Regions from separate parts of the Laceyella putida genome, predicted to be linked through region 2. Evidence: riboswitches for the same ligand, from Rfam matches in the RefSeq annotation. Region 2 holds a riboswitch; the other holds the start of a gene.

Region 1 (8,066 bases), on a different contig from region 2:
TTTTCATCAGGATTTCGGCGACGGGCCCTTTGGCGTGAATGCCGCCAAACGCAAAGGCGAGGGCGATCAGGATGCCACCTCCCACCACAAACGGCAACATATTGCTTACGCCGCTCATCAAGTGCTTGTAAAAGCCGGTGGCACGGTTGTCTTCCCTGGCCCGTTTGCCGTCATCGGTAGCGGTAAACACCGGGGCGTCTTGTCGGCGCGCGCGTGAGAGCAATTGCTCCGCTTTATGAATCGCATCTGCCACAGGAACCTGAATCACGTGCTTTCCTTTAAACCGGCTCATCTCCACCTGTGTGTCCGCGGCTACAATAATGGCGGTGGCCCGTTCAATCTCTTCCGGTGTGAGCGCATTTTTGACACCGGTTGACCCATTGGTCTCCACTTTGACGGGAATGCCCATTTCCTGCGCCTTCGCTTTGAGCGCATCAGCGGCCATATACGTATGGGCGATTCCCGTTGGGCAAGCGGTCACCGCTAAAATAAGCTCATCTTGGGGAACGGCGGGGGTACGGCTTTCCGCTGTTTCCTTTTCTTCGCTTTCCGCTTCTTTCGCGCCGATCAGCGCAATCAGTTCCTGCACCGTTTGGGCCCGCTCCAGTTGTTGGCGAAATTCGTTGTCCATCAACAGGATGGAAAGGCGCGATAATGTTTCAAGATGGGCTTCATTGGCGCCTTCGCTGGCGGCGATCATAAAGAACAGGTGGGCGGGCTGCCCATCGAGCGACTCATAATCAATGCCCTGTTCACTTTTGCCGAAGCAGATGGCGGGTGTTTTGACGGCCTTGGTTTTGGCGTGCGGGATCGCGATGCCATCACCGATGCCCGTCGACCCAGTTGCTTCCCGCTGGAAGATGGCTTCTTTGAACGCTTCACGGTCATGCAGGCGTCCCGCTTCCTCCAACTTGGCGACCAATTCTTCGACAACCTCATTTTTTGTGGTTGCTTGAAGCTCCATGATTACTGTATCCGGTTTCAATAAATCTGTAATCTTCATATGATCTCACCTCAGAGCTTCGTAAGTTTAACTTGTGGAAAAATGGCTTCGATTTTGTCGCGGCAAGCCAGATCCTCTGAAAAAGCGGTGGCGCTTCCAGTCGCGATGCCATAACGGAAAGCGTCTTGCACAGATCCGGTTTGCGCCAGCCGGCCAATGAAACCGGCAACCAAGGAATCTCCGGCACCGACGGAGTTCACCACGGTGCCGCGCGGAGCGGTGGAGCGATAGACGCCATCGGCGGTGAACAGCAAGGCGACTTGTTCCGCCATGGAAACAATCACATGCGTGATTCCCTGGGCCAACAGTTTTTCACCATAAGGGATGATTTCGTCGATCGTCGTGAACGTGGTGTTAAACAGCTCCCCCAACTCATGGTGATTGGGCTTGATCAGGAAAGGCTGGTGCCGGACGGCACGTGCGAGCGCTTCCCCACTCGCATCGATCACCACATGAATGCCGCGCTGGCCATAAGACATGAGCAGCTGTTCATACAGATTGGACGGGAGCGAACGGGGGATGTTGCCAGCCAATACCAACATGTCCCCGACTTGCAGTCGCTCCAGCTTTTTCATGAATTGTTGCAGCTGTTCAGGTGTGATCGAGGGGCCTTGCCCGTTGATCTCCGTTTCCCCGCCTTTGTCTTTTAACTTGATATTGATGCGGGTGTGTTCAGGAATCTGGACAAAGTCATGGGCCACTTGTTCCTGTGCAAGCGCTTCCCTGATATAGGTGCCGGTGAACCCTCCGATAAAGCCGAGCGCGGTCGTCTCCACCCCGATCCGCGTCAGGATGCGGGAGACGTTGATCCCTTTGCCGCCCGGATACTTGTGTTCATGTTCCATGCGGTTCAATTGATACAGTCGCAATGAATCGACATGGACAATAAAGTCAATCGATGGATTAAGCGTAACAGTATATATCATGACTCTACCTCAAATACATGGGTCTTTTTCTGATAGGTTTCCCGTTGCTCATCCGGGAGTTGATCGGTAATGATGTGCATTTCTTCGATGTCCGCGATTTTGGCGAACGATACTTCAAAAAACTTATGCCGGTCCGCCACGACATAGGGCTGGCTGGACAGCCGCAAGGCCGTTTTTTTGATTGTGGCTTCGTCGGGGTCCGGTGTGGTGTAACCCAGCTCCAAGTCAATCCCGTTTGTGCCCAAAAAACATTTGTCAAAGCGATAGTTGCGCAGTGATTCAAGTGCCATGCACCCAATCATCGCGCGGGTGGAGGGTTTCATCATGCCCCCGAGCAAGTAGGCGCGAATCTGATGCTCAACCAACGCTTCCAATTGGGCAAAGCCATTGGTGACGACCGTGATGTTTTTGCCCCGCAGATGCGGCACCATTTCCAGCGTGGTGCTGCCGGCGTCAAGATAGAGGCAATCGCCGGGTTCTACCAACGAAGCGGCCAAGGCGGCGATCCGTTGCTTGGCTTGAAGGTTTTTGGTTGATTTTTCGGCGATGCTGGGTTCAGTTCCCTTGGTTTGCAACTGGGTGGCCCCTCCGTGGATGCGTTTGAGAAGGTGGCGCTGCTCCAGTTCAATCAAATCCCGCCGGATCGTAGATTCGGAGGAATCAGTCGCTTGGACGAGCTCTTGCAATTTGACTACGCCCTGTTGTTTCAACAGATTCAAAATAACTTGGTGACGTTGTAGTGTAAGCGTATTCACTCACCTCTCTTCTCCCTATATTAGCGAAAAGTTTTCAATCAATCAATCATAATCTATCATTTTCTATCAATTTCCTTCATCGGGTGACGGGTTTTGAGCGCTGCCATAGCAAATACATCAACCGATAAAATGTTTTGAAATAGATATTTTAACCTTTTGTAACCAATCTATCATAAGTGAAAGTGGGAAAATGTTTACTGTGAAAAGAATGTTATTGATAAAAACATGACTGTATGTCGTGTGCGAATGAAGATAGAAAGGGTAGTCTAGAGGGGGCTTGCTAGCCTGAGCAGTTATGATAAAAAAGTGAATCATCTGTCATGGGCGGCTACTTTTACCATGTGCCGCGCCAAACGAACAGTGGCAAGAAAGGGGGAAGTCGTTTGTTCTTTGTGTGCTTGACGCTGATTTTGCTGGTGGCGGTCGCCGCGGGCATCTTATTCACGCAAGGGATGGTGATGGAAGGGGGCGTCTGTTTGGCGGTGAGCATCGCTCTCTTTATCTTGTGGCTTTTCTTTTATTCGCGTCTTCGGAAGAAGAAGCGGGAAGATGACGGGCTGAGAGGCTGCCTCGACTGTCTTGACTGCCTCGATTGTTCCGCGGATTGCTCCACCATGCACCCGTTTAGACGCATGGACTGTGACTGTGTGGATTGTACATAGAGGAGGGGAATGCGGTGAACCGTTGGCTTCACAGGTTGATGATCGTTCCCTGCCATCGCAAACCGGAGCGGTGTTTTAATATGGGCGGACAACCCTTGCCCATTTGCGCGCGTTGCACGGGGATATTGCTGGGGTATTTTTTTATTCCGGCGATGTTATTGATCACACCCCCACTCCCTTGGGCAGTGGGGATGCTGGCCCAGCTTCCCATGCTCATCGATGGGGGAACGCAGTCGTTGGGCTTGCGGCTGAGCAATAATGGGGTCCGTGTTGTGACGGGATTGCTCAGCGGCTGGGGGTTGTCTGTCATCGTGGTGGCAGGAGCCCGGGGATTGGTTGAATTAATCAAATAGCCCCAAAACGGTAAGTTTGTCGCGACGCTTCATTCTATTGGAACGATGGTTGTTGCAGTAAAATATTTCTGTATTGGAAAAGAGACGAAAATAAAGTCTCTTTTTCCTTCGTTTTTTCAGATTATTCCTCTTTTTATGTGTTATTGCGGAGCGATGAAAGGGTAAGAATTAAAAAATGAAGTCTATGGAAAAAATTACACTCCTTAATTTGGAAATATTTATATGTTTATTCCTTTATAAAATGAAATAGATGGAGTAATATAGAAATAACAAGTATTCGGAAAGGATAGGTCGCGATGAACATTTTGGAAATGAGCGAAGTTGGCAAATATATCCGTAAAGTGAGAAAAGAAAGAGGATTGAGATTGGAGGACCTCTCTGACGAGCATATTTCCACAGCTACGATCAGTAACATTGAACGTGGCGTTCCCCATGTGAATAAGGATAAAGTCCTTTATCTCATGAACAAGCTCGGCCTCGATTTGAGTGAAGTGCCTGACATGGTCGAAAAGGATACGGGCAGCATCGAAAGTTTGCAGGTGAAGTTCACCGCGATCGAAACCATGATCCAACTTGGAAACACTCAACGTGCTTTGGCTCTTTTGTCCGATTTATCCGATGAGGTTTTATCACAACATCAAGCGACAATCCACTACCTGAAAGGGCGGATTCATTTGGCGAAACGGGATTGGCGCAAAGCCGAACGGGAGTTGAGTGAAGCGATTCGCCTCGCTTACCAGGACCCTTATTCGCCCAAAGCCAATCTGGAAGCGGCCAGTTACTTATGCTTATCAGAATGCCGCGCGCAGCATAAAGACTGGGAACAGGTATTGAAATATGTCGAACGGGGTTTGGATGCTTTGGTGGGTGAAGAAGAAAGCTTCGAACAAACTCCTGTGAAGCTCTCGTTGGCCCGCATTAGAAGCTTGCACAAACTGGGACGCACGGATGAAGCGTTGCGCGGAATTGAACAAGTGTGGACACGGCTGCCTGAGATCCGTTCGCGCCAGCTGGTGATTCAGATGTATACGATCAGAGCCGAACTCCTGCGCGAGATGAAGCTTTATCAAGACGCGATACGCTATGCCCGTGAAGGGAGCCAAATCGCTGTCAGCAGCAAAGAATACGATGAGATGTTCCATTTATGGTCGGTATTGGCCCATGCATATAAGGAAGCGGGCCAATTGGTCGACGCGGAGACGGCTTTCGAATTCGTGCTGGAGCTGGGAGACTACTTGAGCAATAAAGAGGAATGGGTGCGAGCGATCTGCTCCTTGGGGCAAGTGTATCTCATGCAAGGGAAAATGGAACAGGCGAGAGAAACGTTGAAACAAGCCTTGGAACTGGCGGAACGGATTCATCATGGCATGTTGACGAGCGCGGCGCTCATCTTGCTGGGACAAGTCATGAAAAATATGAACCATTACCTGGACGCGATTGAATATTTTAAGCGCGCGGGGAAAGTGGCCGACAAAAACAAATGCAAAGAGAGCGTGTACCTGTGCTATTATGAACTGGCAGATTGTTATGAAAAAATGGGGGACGTGGAGAAGTTCAAAGAAGCGACAGAACGGATGTACCGTACGCAAAAAGAAATGAACAAATCGCGTCGGATCTTTGAATAACCATTGACATAACATAGAAATATCGGTATATTATTAGAATATAAAATGATCTCTTATCCAGAGCGGTGGAGGGACTGGCCCGATGAAACCCGGCAACCTGTTGGATCATGCCAATGTGGTGCTAATTCCAGTCAGAGAGTTGATCTCTCTGAAAGATGAGAGCTACAAGTGAGCGGCTAACACCTTTCATCTTTCGGAGATGTGAGGTGTTTTTTATTTTTAGCAGAGGATGGGATAGGCATGGGTAAACAAAGTGTGGTTGAGCGAGTGAAAGAGAAGATCCTGATCTTGGATGGCGCGATGGGGACGATGTTGCAACAGGCGGGACTGACCGCGGAGGATTTTGGTGGAGAAGCCTTGGATGGATGCAATGAGATGTTGAACCTGACCCGGCCTGATGTGATTGAATCGATCCATGATGCCTATTTCGCCGCAGGAGCCGATATTGTGGAGACCAACACGTTTGGCGCGACGCCCGTGGTGCTGTCGGAGTATGAAATTCCTGAATTGACAGAAGAGATCAACTTGGCGGCGGCTCGGTTGGCCGTGAAGTCGTGCCAAAAGTTTTCCACTCCGGAATGGCCGCGCTATGTGGCCGGGGCGATGGGACCGACGACCAAAACCCTGTCCGTCACCGGGGGAACCACCTTTGACGAGTTGATTGAAGGGTATTATCGGCAGGCGAAAGCTTTGATTCAAGGCGGGGTCGATTTCTTGCTGTTGGAAACTTCGCAGGATACGTTGAACGTCAAAGCGGGAAGCATTGGGATTCAGCAGGCATTTGCCGAGCTGGGCGTGGAGCTGCCCGTGATGATATCCGGCACGATTGAGCCGATGGGAACGATGCTCGCGGGGCAGACCATCGATTCCTTTTACATTTCCATCGAACATTTAAAGCCGTTTGCCGTGGGGTTAAACTGTGCGACGGGACCCGAGTTTATGACCGACCATATCCGCTCATTGGCGGGCATGGCGCGGTGTGCCGTCAGCTGTTATCCCAACGCCGGATTGCCTGATGAAAACGGGAATTATCTGGAAACACCAAGTGCCCTGGCCCAAAAAGTGGCGGAGTTTGCGGCGAATGGCTGGCTCAACATCGCCGGCGGGTGTTGCGGCACCACGCCGGATCACATTCGGGCGATGAGTGAAGCGCTCAGAACCATCGCGCCACGCCAGCCACAGGCGGCCCATGCCCCGGCGGTTTCGGGGATCGAAGCGGTTTTTCTTGAAGACAATCGTCCCATCCTTGTGGGTGAGCGGACCAATGTGATCGGCTCGCGCAAGTTTAAGCGGTTGATTGCGGAAGGGAGTTATGAAGAAGCGTCTGAGATTGCGCGCAAACAGGTGAAAGGGGGCGCCCAGATCATCGACATCTGTTTGGCCGACCCCGACCGTGACGAATTAGCTGATATGGAACGGTTCTTGGCATTTGTCACCAAGAAAGTCAAAGCGCCGCTGATGATCGACTCCACCGACCCGCAAGTGATCGCCCGCGCTTTAACGTATTCGCAAGGAAAAGCGGTGATCAACTCCATTAACTTGGAGGACGGCGAGGAGCGGTTCCGAGAGGTGTTGCCGCTGGTGAAGCAATTTGGGGCCGCCGTTGTCGTGGGGACCATTGATGAACAAGGAATGGCGGTATCGCGTGAACGGAAGCTGGAAGTGGCGTTGCGCTCGCATAAGCTGTTGGTGGAAGAGTATGGGCTTGAGCCGGAAGACATCATCTTCGACCCCTTGGTGTTTCCGGTGGGCACAGGGGATGAACAATACATCGGCTCGGCCAAGGAGACGGTGGAAGGCATCCGTTTGATCAAAGAAGCGCTCCCCCGCTGCGCCACGATATTGGGGGTATCCAACGTATCCTTTGGGTTGCCGCCCGCCGGTCGCGAAGTGCTGAATGCCGTTTACCTGTATGAGTGCACTAAAGCGGGGCTCGATTATGCCATTGTGAATACGGAGAAATTGGAGCGCTACGCTTCGATTCCGGCAGAGGAGCGCGAATTGGCGGAAAGGTTGCTATTCGATACCAACCACGACAATTACGAATCCGTCTTGGCCCAATTTACGGCTTTCTACCGCGAGAAAAAAGTGGAAGAGAAAAAGCAACTCGACCACTTGACCTTGGAAGAACGGTTGGCGCGCTATGTGGTGGAAGGCAGCAAAGATGGCCTCTATCCCGATTTGGACGAAGCACTGACGAAGTACAAACCGCTCGATATCATCAATGGTCCGCTGATGGCTGGGATGGATGAAGTTGGACGCCTTTTCAACGATAACCAGTTAATCGTCGCGGAGGTGTTGCAGAGTGCGGAAGTGATGAAGGCGGCGGTGGCCCATCTCGAACCGCACATGGACAAAATGGACACGCATGCGAGAGGGAAAGTGATCTTGGCGACGGTGAAAGGCGATGTCCATGATATCGGCAAAAACTTGGTTGAAATCATCATGGCCAATAACGGCTATCAAGTGGTCAATCTCGGCATTAAGGTGCCACCGGAACAATTGATTGAAGTGGCGCGGCGTGAACGGCCCGACATGATCGGCTTGTCCGGCTTGTTGGTGAAATCGGCCCAACAGATGGTGATCACCGCGCAAGACTTGAAAAAAGCGGGTATCCATGTGCCGATGTTGGTCGGTGGGGCGGCGTTGTCGCGCAAGTTTACGGAGACGCGGATTGCGCCGGAGTACAGCGGCCCAGTCTTGTACGCGAAAGATGCGATGAATGGCCTTGATTTGGCCAAC
Region 2 (8,066 bases):
GAACCCGCGGGCTTCTCCGCTTGCCATCCATGCCCTCGCAACCGGTCGATAAACACATTGCGACGCCGCTCATACGTGGCCACCAGCTCACGCACACAATCTTGCGGACTTAAAAGCGCGGTCGCGGCGGCCTGTTGGATGGCGCCAAACAAACTGACGTAAAAATGATCTTGTAGCAAATTTATGCTTTCAATCACTTCTTCATTGCCCACCGCAAAGCCGACGCGCCAACCCGCCATATTGTACGTTTTGCTCAACGTGTAAATCTCAATTCCCACCTCTTTGGCCCCTGGCGTCTCCAAGAAACTTCGCGGTTTCAATCCATCGAAACCGATGGCGGCATAAGCGAAGTCATGAACAACCAACACATCCCGCTCGCCTGCCTTCCGCACCACCTGGACAAAGAAGTCCGCATCGGCGACGGCGCCGGTCGGGTTGTTGGGATAATTGAGAAACATTAATTTCGCTTTGTCCCATGTCTCGGCGTCGATTGCGTCCAAATCCGGTAAAAACCGGTTTTCCGCCAATAACGGCATCAAGGCCATCTCCGCATCGGCCATGGCGATCCCTGACCAGTAGTCAGGATACCCAGGGTCGGGCACCAGCGCGACATCGCCCGGATTGAGGTAGCACTGAGCAATCTCAACCAATCCGACTTTGCCGCCAAACAGTACCGCTACTTCCGTCCGGGGATTGAGTTCCACCCCATATTCCCGCTTGTAAAACTGGGCGACCGCCTCTTTGAGGAAATCATGCCCGCGAAACGGCGAATATCGATGGTGTTGGGGTTCATCCGCAGCTTGTTTTAACGCCTCTACTATATGCGAAGGAGTGGGCAAATCCGGATTCCCTTGGCCTAAATTGATCACATCATGTCCTTGCGCCTGCAACCGGCCCACCTTGGCGACCAATCGGGCGAAAAACTGTTCAGGAAGGCGATTCAGCGCTTCCGCGCGTTGAAACCTTTTCAAGATTCCTCACATCCACTCTCTCGTAAATGTTCTTGAAATTCTAATGGTTTATGTTATATCGTTGAGGAGAATCTGTCAAAGTCTTTTTTGGGAGGATGTTTCTCCTATGCGATTAAAATGCGCTGTGATTCAAATGGATATCGCCTTCGGGCAACCGGAAAGCAATATGGCCATGGTCGAACGGAAAATTGCCGACGCGGCCACGAATAATCCAGATGTAATTGTCCTGCCAGAATTATGGACCACGGGCTACGACTTGCCGCGCCTGGATGAGATCGCCGATTCCGACGCGGCAACAGTGAAAGCCTTCATGGCAAAGCTAGCCCGACAATACGGCGTCCATATCATCGCCGGTTCGGTCGCCGAGCGGAATGCCGCCGGCACATGGAATACGTTGCTCGCCTTTAACAGCCATGGTGAGCAAGTGGGCGAATACCGGAAGGTGCACCTTTTTCGCCTGATGGACGAGGAGAAATACCTCCAGCCCGGGGAACGCATGGGTTCCTTTGAGCTGGCTGGCATCCCTTGCGCTGGGGTCATCTGCTACGATATCCGTTTCCCCGAATGGATCAGGAAACATGTTGTCGCCGGTGCGCACGTGTTGTTCGTCGTCGCGGAATGGCCGATGCCGCGACTCTCCCACTGGCGTAATCTGCTCATCACCAGGGCCATCGAAAATCAATGCTATGTCGTCGCATGCAACCGGGTGGGCAGCGATCCCAACAACACCTTTGCCGGCCACTCGCTCATCGTCGATCCCTGGGGGGAGATCGTGGTTGAAGCGGGGGCGGACGAACAAACCTTGTTTGCGGAGATCGACCTGGATCAAGTGACCCACATCCGCAAACAAATCCCCATCTTCACGGATCGTCGTCCGGATTTGTATTAAGCCGAACCACCACAGGCAATCAATTTATTCTGTTGACAATCTTCTACACAAAAGTGTATTATTCCATTAACAATCTTAAGACAACGGCATATGGAAGTAGTCTCTTATCCAGAGCAGGTGGAGGGAAATGGCCCGATGAAGCCCAGCAACCGACCGTAATACCATCGCGAGATGGGGCACCTCGTCAACACAAGAGGAGCCGTGGTGCAAACCACGCAAGGCACGGTGCTAATTCCAGCAAAACGATGATTTTGCGAGATAAGAGGTTTGGAGCGTATGATCCGAGCCTCTGACAGGAAGAGGCTCTTTTTATATGCCCTGAAGGAGGACTTCCAGTGAGCCTGCAAACAAAAAAACCGTATGAAGCATTGACAACGGAAACAGTGGTTCAAGTCGTTGCGCCATTAAATCACTTCGATGATGTGAACCAATTGGAGATAAAAGAAATCGGAGATGGGAACTTAAACTATGTCTTCCATCTGGTTGAACCCGCCACGGGCAAGTCGCTGATCGTCAAACAAGCCCTTCCTTATGCCAAAGTTGTTGGCGAAAGCTGGCCACTCACCTTGGACCGCGCGCGGATCGAGAGTGAGGCGCTCATCAAAGCGGGAGAATATGTCCCCGCACTCGTTCCCAAAGTGTATCATACAGACAGGCAATTGGCCTGCACGGTCATGGAAGATCTCTCCGACCATCTCATTCTGCGCAAAGGCTTGATCCAAGGGGAAGTCTACCCCAAGTTGGCGGAACACATCGCCACATTCCTCGCGCAAACCTTGTTTCATACCAGTGACTTTTTCCTTCATCCCTTTGTCAAAAAGGAGCAAGTGAAGGCGTTTATCAATCCTGAACTTTGCAAAATCACAGAAGACCTGGTATTTACAGACCCTTTCTTCAATCATGATACGAATGATTTCCCTGAAGAATTGAAATCCTCTGTCGAGAGACTGTGGAACGATCAAACGTTGAAGCGGGAAACGGCCAAGTTGAAGCATGCCTTCCTGACGCGCGCGGAAGCCTTGCTGCATGGGGACTTGCATACTGGCAGCATTTTCGTCACGACTGATTCAACCAAAGTGATTGACCCGGAATTCGCTTATTATGGTCCAATCGGCTTTGACATCGGGCAATTCTTCGCCAATCTCGCGCTCAGTTATCTCTCCCACTTCCATCACAGCAAAGACCAGCATAAACGGCAACAGTTCCAAGCGTATCTGCTCAATGTGATTGAAGATACCTGGACCCATTTCACCGAGCAGTTCAGCCAACTGTGGCACAGCAAAGGGCAAGAGGCCTACATGCAAGTGGCCGGGGTGGAAGAGGATTTCTTTGCCCAAGTGCTTGAAGATGCAATCGGGTTCGCAGGCTGTGAAGTGATCCGCCGAACGATCGGCTTGGCCCATGTCGCCGATCTCGATTCGATTGAAGACCAAGCATTGCAGTTGAAATTAAAGGAAAAAGCTCTCGCATTGGGAAGCACGCTGGTGAGAGAGCGCAAACAACTGACGAGGATTTCCCGGTTTCTGGAAACGATCAGGGGTGTCGCCCATGCTTAGATCGATCGAGTATAAAAAGGATCATGTGCTGATATTGGATCAGCAACTTCTGCCTCATGAAACGGCCTATGTGCGCTGCGCGACGACTGCCGAGGTGTGGGAATGCATTCGGGCGTTAAAGGTACGGGGAGCCCCCGCCATCGGCATGGCCGCCGCCTTTGCCCTCGCCGTCTGGGCCAATCGTTCTCGGCTTTCCACCTTGCCCGCCTTTTTGGAATCGCTTGAGCGGGAACGGGACTATCTCGCTTCATCCCGGCCCACCGCGGTTAATCTCTTTTGGGCATTGGATCGCGTCATGTCCAAAGCGACAACGGCAACCGGCGTGGAAGAAGCCAAACGCCTGATTGAAACGGAGGCGCTGGCCATTCAGGCGGAAGATGAAGCCGTCTGCAAAAGCATTGGTGAACACGCCTTATCCTTACTGGCGGACGGTGATGCCATCCTCACCATCTGCAATGCCGGAGCGATTGCCACCGCTCGCTATGGCACGGCTCTGGCCCCGCTCCATCTGGCAAAGGAACGCGGCATCGGCCTGTCCGCTTATGCCTGTGAAACACGCCCACTCCTGCAAGGGGGCCGCCTGACCACATGGGAATTGCAACAAGCGGGGGTGGACGTCACCTTGATCAGTGACAGCATGGCGGCCTATACGATGGCCACCAAAAAGATCGCCGCTGTCATCGTCGGTTGTGACCGTGTCGCGGCCAATGGGGATACCGCCAACAAAATCGGCACGTTTGGCTTGGCTGTTCTGGCAAAGGAATTCAATATTCCGTTCTATGTCGCCGCTCCGCTGTCGACGGTCGACTTGTCCACCGCCACGGGAGATGAGATCCCGATCGAAGAACGGGCTCCGGAAGAAATCACCCATTTCCAAGGCCAACCCATTGCCCCCGCGGGCACCAAGGTGTTCAACCCGGCCTTTGATGTGACACCACATCGCTATATCACCGCCATCATTACGGAAGCGGGAATTGTGCGGAACAACTATGCGGAGGCGCTATCTCGGTTGAAGCGAACAGAGCATGCCGCCGCACAATGAAACAAGAACCCCCGGCGCACCCACTCACCATTGGGCACGCCAGGGGGTCTTCTCGTTTCAAGCCGCTTGTTATCAAATAGGAGGAAGGAGAAGGTACTCGAAAAATATTATAAACCAATGATTCTATTTTTAGCAATAATCATTCATTTGTATGGAAGGTGAGCGAGAAAACGCACCCGCACCAGCCCTTCCGCCACTCACCCGATAAACCGCCATGTATTGTCGATGATCTGCTGCCTTAGTGATGAGGCCTCTTCCCCACGCAGTTTTGCCAACTCCCGCAGCGTTCGTTCGATCATCAGGGGATGGGTGCGTTGCCCTCTCCAAGGTCCTTCGTGCGGCCAGGGGCCATCCGTTTCCAACATGATGAGGTGACGGGGATAGGTTGCCGCTATTTTTCGGGTTTCTTCCTTATATAGCAGATCAGGCGTGAATGAAACATAGATTTCCCGCTCCGCCAGCTGGCGAAGTGTCGCCGAGTCCGTCTTGAGCCAATGGAAATGGACACGGGAGAGTGGATGCCGGTCGAGATGGGCCAATATCGTGCGGACATCTTCACTGACCCCATGCAGAATGACAGGCTTCTGCAAACGGCTGGCCAGTTGCAGCCATTGGTCCAAGAGCTCCAAGTAAGGGGCTTCCTCCCACTCGCTTCCCTCTGCGATCCGCTTCCGCCGCAAGTAATACGGCAGGCCAATTTCCCCGATGGCATCGATCTCCCGCTGATGCGTTTCAATCCAAGCGATCAGCTCATCCGGCGCCTGGGGAGGCTGTTCTGGGTGAAACCCGCAAGCTGCGTATACTTTATCAGGATAACGCCGTTTTAGTTCCAAGGTCCGCTGTGAGGAAGCAAAGTCCATCGACACGGCGATCATGCCGATGAGGGCGGGATCAGCGCACATGTCGGCAATCTCGTCGTCTGTGTATTTTTCGAGGTGAATATGGGCGTCGAACAGCATGATGGGATTCCTTTCCATTTGCATTTTTAGTCGGTCTACCATGTTCCCAGCCTTTCTTAGCGATTGTTTTTTGTGAGCTTAGAAAGACTGGACTCCGCTTGGCGGAGTTCGATGATAAAAAAATCCCCCGGTTTGGGGGATGTGTCTGGTTTTAAAAATCGAAGTTGTCGGGATCCGGACCGAAGCGATGGTGCTTATCCAACGCGTCGATGCGCGCCATGTCTTCTTGGCTCAACTCAAAATCAAACACATCGGCGTTTTCTTGAATGCGATGCGCTTTGACCGATTTTGGAATCGTGACCACCCCGTGTTGCAGGTCCCAACGCAAGACGATCTGGGCTGGGGTTTTGCCGTATTTCTCCGCCAATTCCTGCAGAAGCGGGACATTGACCACTTCGCCCTGCATTAACGGGCTCCATGCTTCCAACTGAATGCCTTCTTGTTTGCAGAAGGAGAGGAGTTCTTTTTGCGCCAAGTACGGATGGAACTCAACTTGGTTTACCATGGGCTTCACTTCACTGTCAGTCAGCAGGTCTTGCAGATGGTGAATTTGGAAGTTGCTTACCCCAATCGCCCGCACCTTGCCGTCTTTATAGAGCTTCTCCAACGCTTTCCATGTTTCTTTGTACTTCCCTTTCACAGGCCAATGAATCAAATAGAGGTCAATATATTCTAAACCCAGTTTGGTACGGCTTTCTTCAAATGCCTTGAGGGTGGACTCGTATCCTTGGTCGGCATTCCACACTTTGGTGGTGACAAACAACTCTTCCCGTGGCACACCTGCCGCTTTGATGGCTGCGCCCACCCCTTCCTCGTTTTTGTATACCGCGGCGGTGTCGATGCTGCGGTATCCGGCTTGAATCGCTGCCTTCACCGCGTTTTCCACTTCTTGACCCTCTTTAACTTGCCATACGCCCAATCCCAACCACGGCATCTTCACGCCATTATGTAATACCGTTGCATCTGCCAAATGTTTTGCCATGCGATCTCCCCCATTTCACAAGCATATCCAGAGGTATTTTCCCCTCTATCATACAATTAAAACATAAGGTACTAGAAATAAGATAGTCTTATTACCCACATTATAGAACATGTCAAATAAATCGTTTCCGCACTCCTTAGCCCCTTGACAGGCGACATCCGGCAACCAAGTCGCCTGCACCTCGTCGACACGACTTCCGCAGTCTTAAAAGAAGCGCTAAGACTCTTTGCACACCAAAGCGCCAAGCGGCTCTCCGTCTTTTCGCTCTTATTCCCATCAACGGCAAAGACCGAATTGTGAAATGTATGGGAAATGTCCAAAATGCCGCTTTCCAAGTTCTTTTAAAACATCTAATATATCAATATGCACATAGGCTTTTTCATGGAGATAACCCGCTTTTCTTATGGCAGGACAAGAGTTCGAAATCAAGAAAACATTCTGCACCTTAAACGGAAAGGAAAAAATTTATGGTGACCAATCAAACAAAAAAAATCGCCATTATCGCAGGTGCCATTGGAGCCTTAGCGTTGATCGGAGGCGGAATTTTCTATTTCGCCAACGCCGAGAGCGAAAAGACGGCAGCAAAGACAACCCAGGCCCCAGTCGCCAAGATTGAAGAATCTACTGAAGATTACAACGACGACACGAATGTTGAACTGGCCGAAGAGGCTGATGTAACCCATACGAACACACCAGCGGAAAAGAAACAAGTCCAACGCCAGATCCAAAAAATCCTTGTCGCTCACAACAATGTACCGAATAACGCGAATCGAAACACCCGTCCAACCCCAACCGCGCCAAGTGGGAGCGAAGGCACACATGACAGCACCCAAACAGGGAACGGCACAAAACCAGCGCCTACCGCTCCAGCAGGTCAAGTGAAACCGGGCGAACAGCCCCAACCGACACCACAACCAGCGAAGCCGACGGAAAAGCCACCAGCCGTCAAGCCTGTCCCATTACCAGCACCCTTGCCGGATAAGTCAACTCAACCGACAACGAAGCCGACGGAAAAGCCCGCCCAGCCTCAACCACAACCGAATAAGCCACCAACTCAACCACAACCGAATAAGCCACCAACTCAACCACCGGCCGAAAAGCCAACCAACCCGACCGAACCTGGTGAAGTGAAAGAGCAAGGCTTGCAGGTGACCGCTTGGTATCCATTCTGGGGTGGCAAAGCGGCACAGACGGCAGTGGCGCAACAGCCGATCAAAAAGATTGATTTGTTCTATTATGAATTGAAAGAAGACGGCACAGTCGGCTTAATGCAATACGCCAAACCAGTCAGCCAAGAAGTGTTGACCGCCGCCCGTCAAAAAGGCGTGCAAATCAATGCCACTATCACCAATGCCGGGGGCTGGTCCAACTTCAACGAAGGGGCAAACCGTTTACATGAACAGATCTCCACACCAGCGGCCCGCAGCAAATTAACCGATACATTGGTTCAATTTGCGATAACGAACAAATTTGATGGCTTAGATATCAATTTTGAAGTCATCTATGGCAAAGATCGTGACAATTTCTCCTTGTTTATGGAAGAGCTCTCCGCCAAGCTGCATAAACACAACAAAAAGTTATCCATATGCGCTTATGTAAAATTCTCCGAACCGGGCAATTGGGACGGTAACCTGGCCCAAGATTGGAAGCGGCTCGGACAAGCCGTT

What was found. Region 2 has a riboswitch for S-adenosylmethionine ahead of mtnK (S-methyl-5-thioribose kinase). Riboswitches for the same ligand answer to the same signal wherever they lie in the genome.
Region 1: another riboswitch for S-adenosylmethionine. It lies ahead of metH (methionine synthase); the one in region 2 lies ahead of mtnK (S-methyl-5-thioribose kinase).

What each region holds. Positions count from the first base shown of each region.
Region 1 is NZ_JBHTBW010000005.1:37,719-45,784, forward strand. It holds gene ACFQNG_RS01525 (PTS fructose transporter subunit IIABC) at 1-1,003, opposite strand, end outside; gene pfkB (1-phosphofructokinase) at 1,015-1,929, opposite strand; gene ACFQNG_RS01535 (DeoR/GlpR family DNA-binding transcription regulator) at 1,926-2,684, opposite strand; gene ACFQNG_RS01540 (hypothetical protein) at 3,068-3,346, shown strand; gene ACFQNG_RS01545 (DUF2085 domain-containing protein) at 3,361-3,699, shown strand; gene ACFQNG_RS01550 (helix-turn-helix domain-containing protein) at 3,996-5,324, shown strand; SAM riboswitch class I at 5,375-5,486, shown strand; gene metH (methionine synthase) at 5,565-8,066, shown strand, end outside.
Region 2 is NZ_JBHTBW010000015.1:101,171-109,236, forward strand. It holds gene ACFQNG_RS05900 (pyridoxal phosphate-dependent aminotransferase) at 1-971, opposite strand, end outside; gene ACFQNG_RS05905 (carbon-nitrogen family hydrolase) at 1,078-1,860, shown strand; SAM riboswitch class I at 1,962-2,125, shown strand; gene mtnK (S-methyl-5-thioribose kinase) at 2,196-3,416, shown strand; gene mtnA (S-methyl-5-thioribose-1-phosphate isomerase) at 3,409-4,458, shown strand; gene ACFQNG_RS05920 (TatD family hydrolase) at 4,656-5,459, opposite strand; gene ACFQNG_RS05925 (aldo/keto reductase) at 5,569-6,399, opposite strand; gene ACFQNG_RS05930 (glycosyl hydrolase family 18 protein) at 6,870-8,066, shown strand, end outside.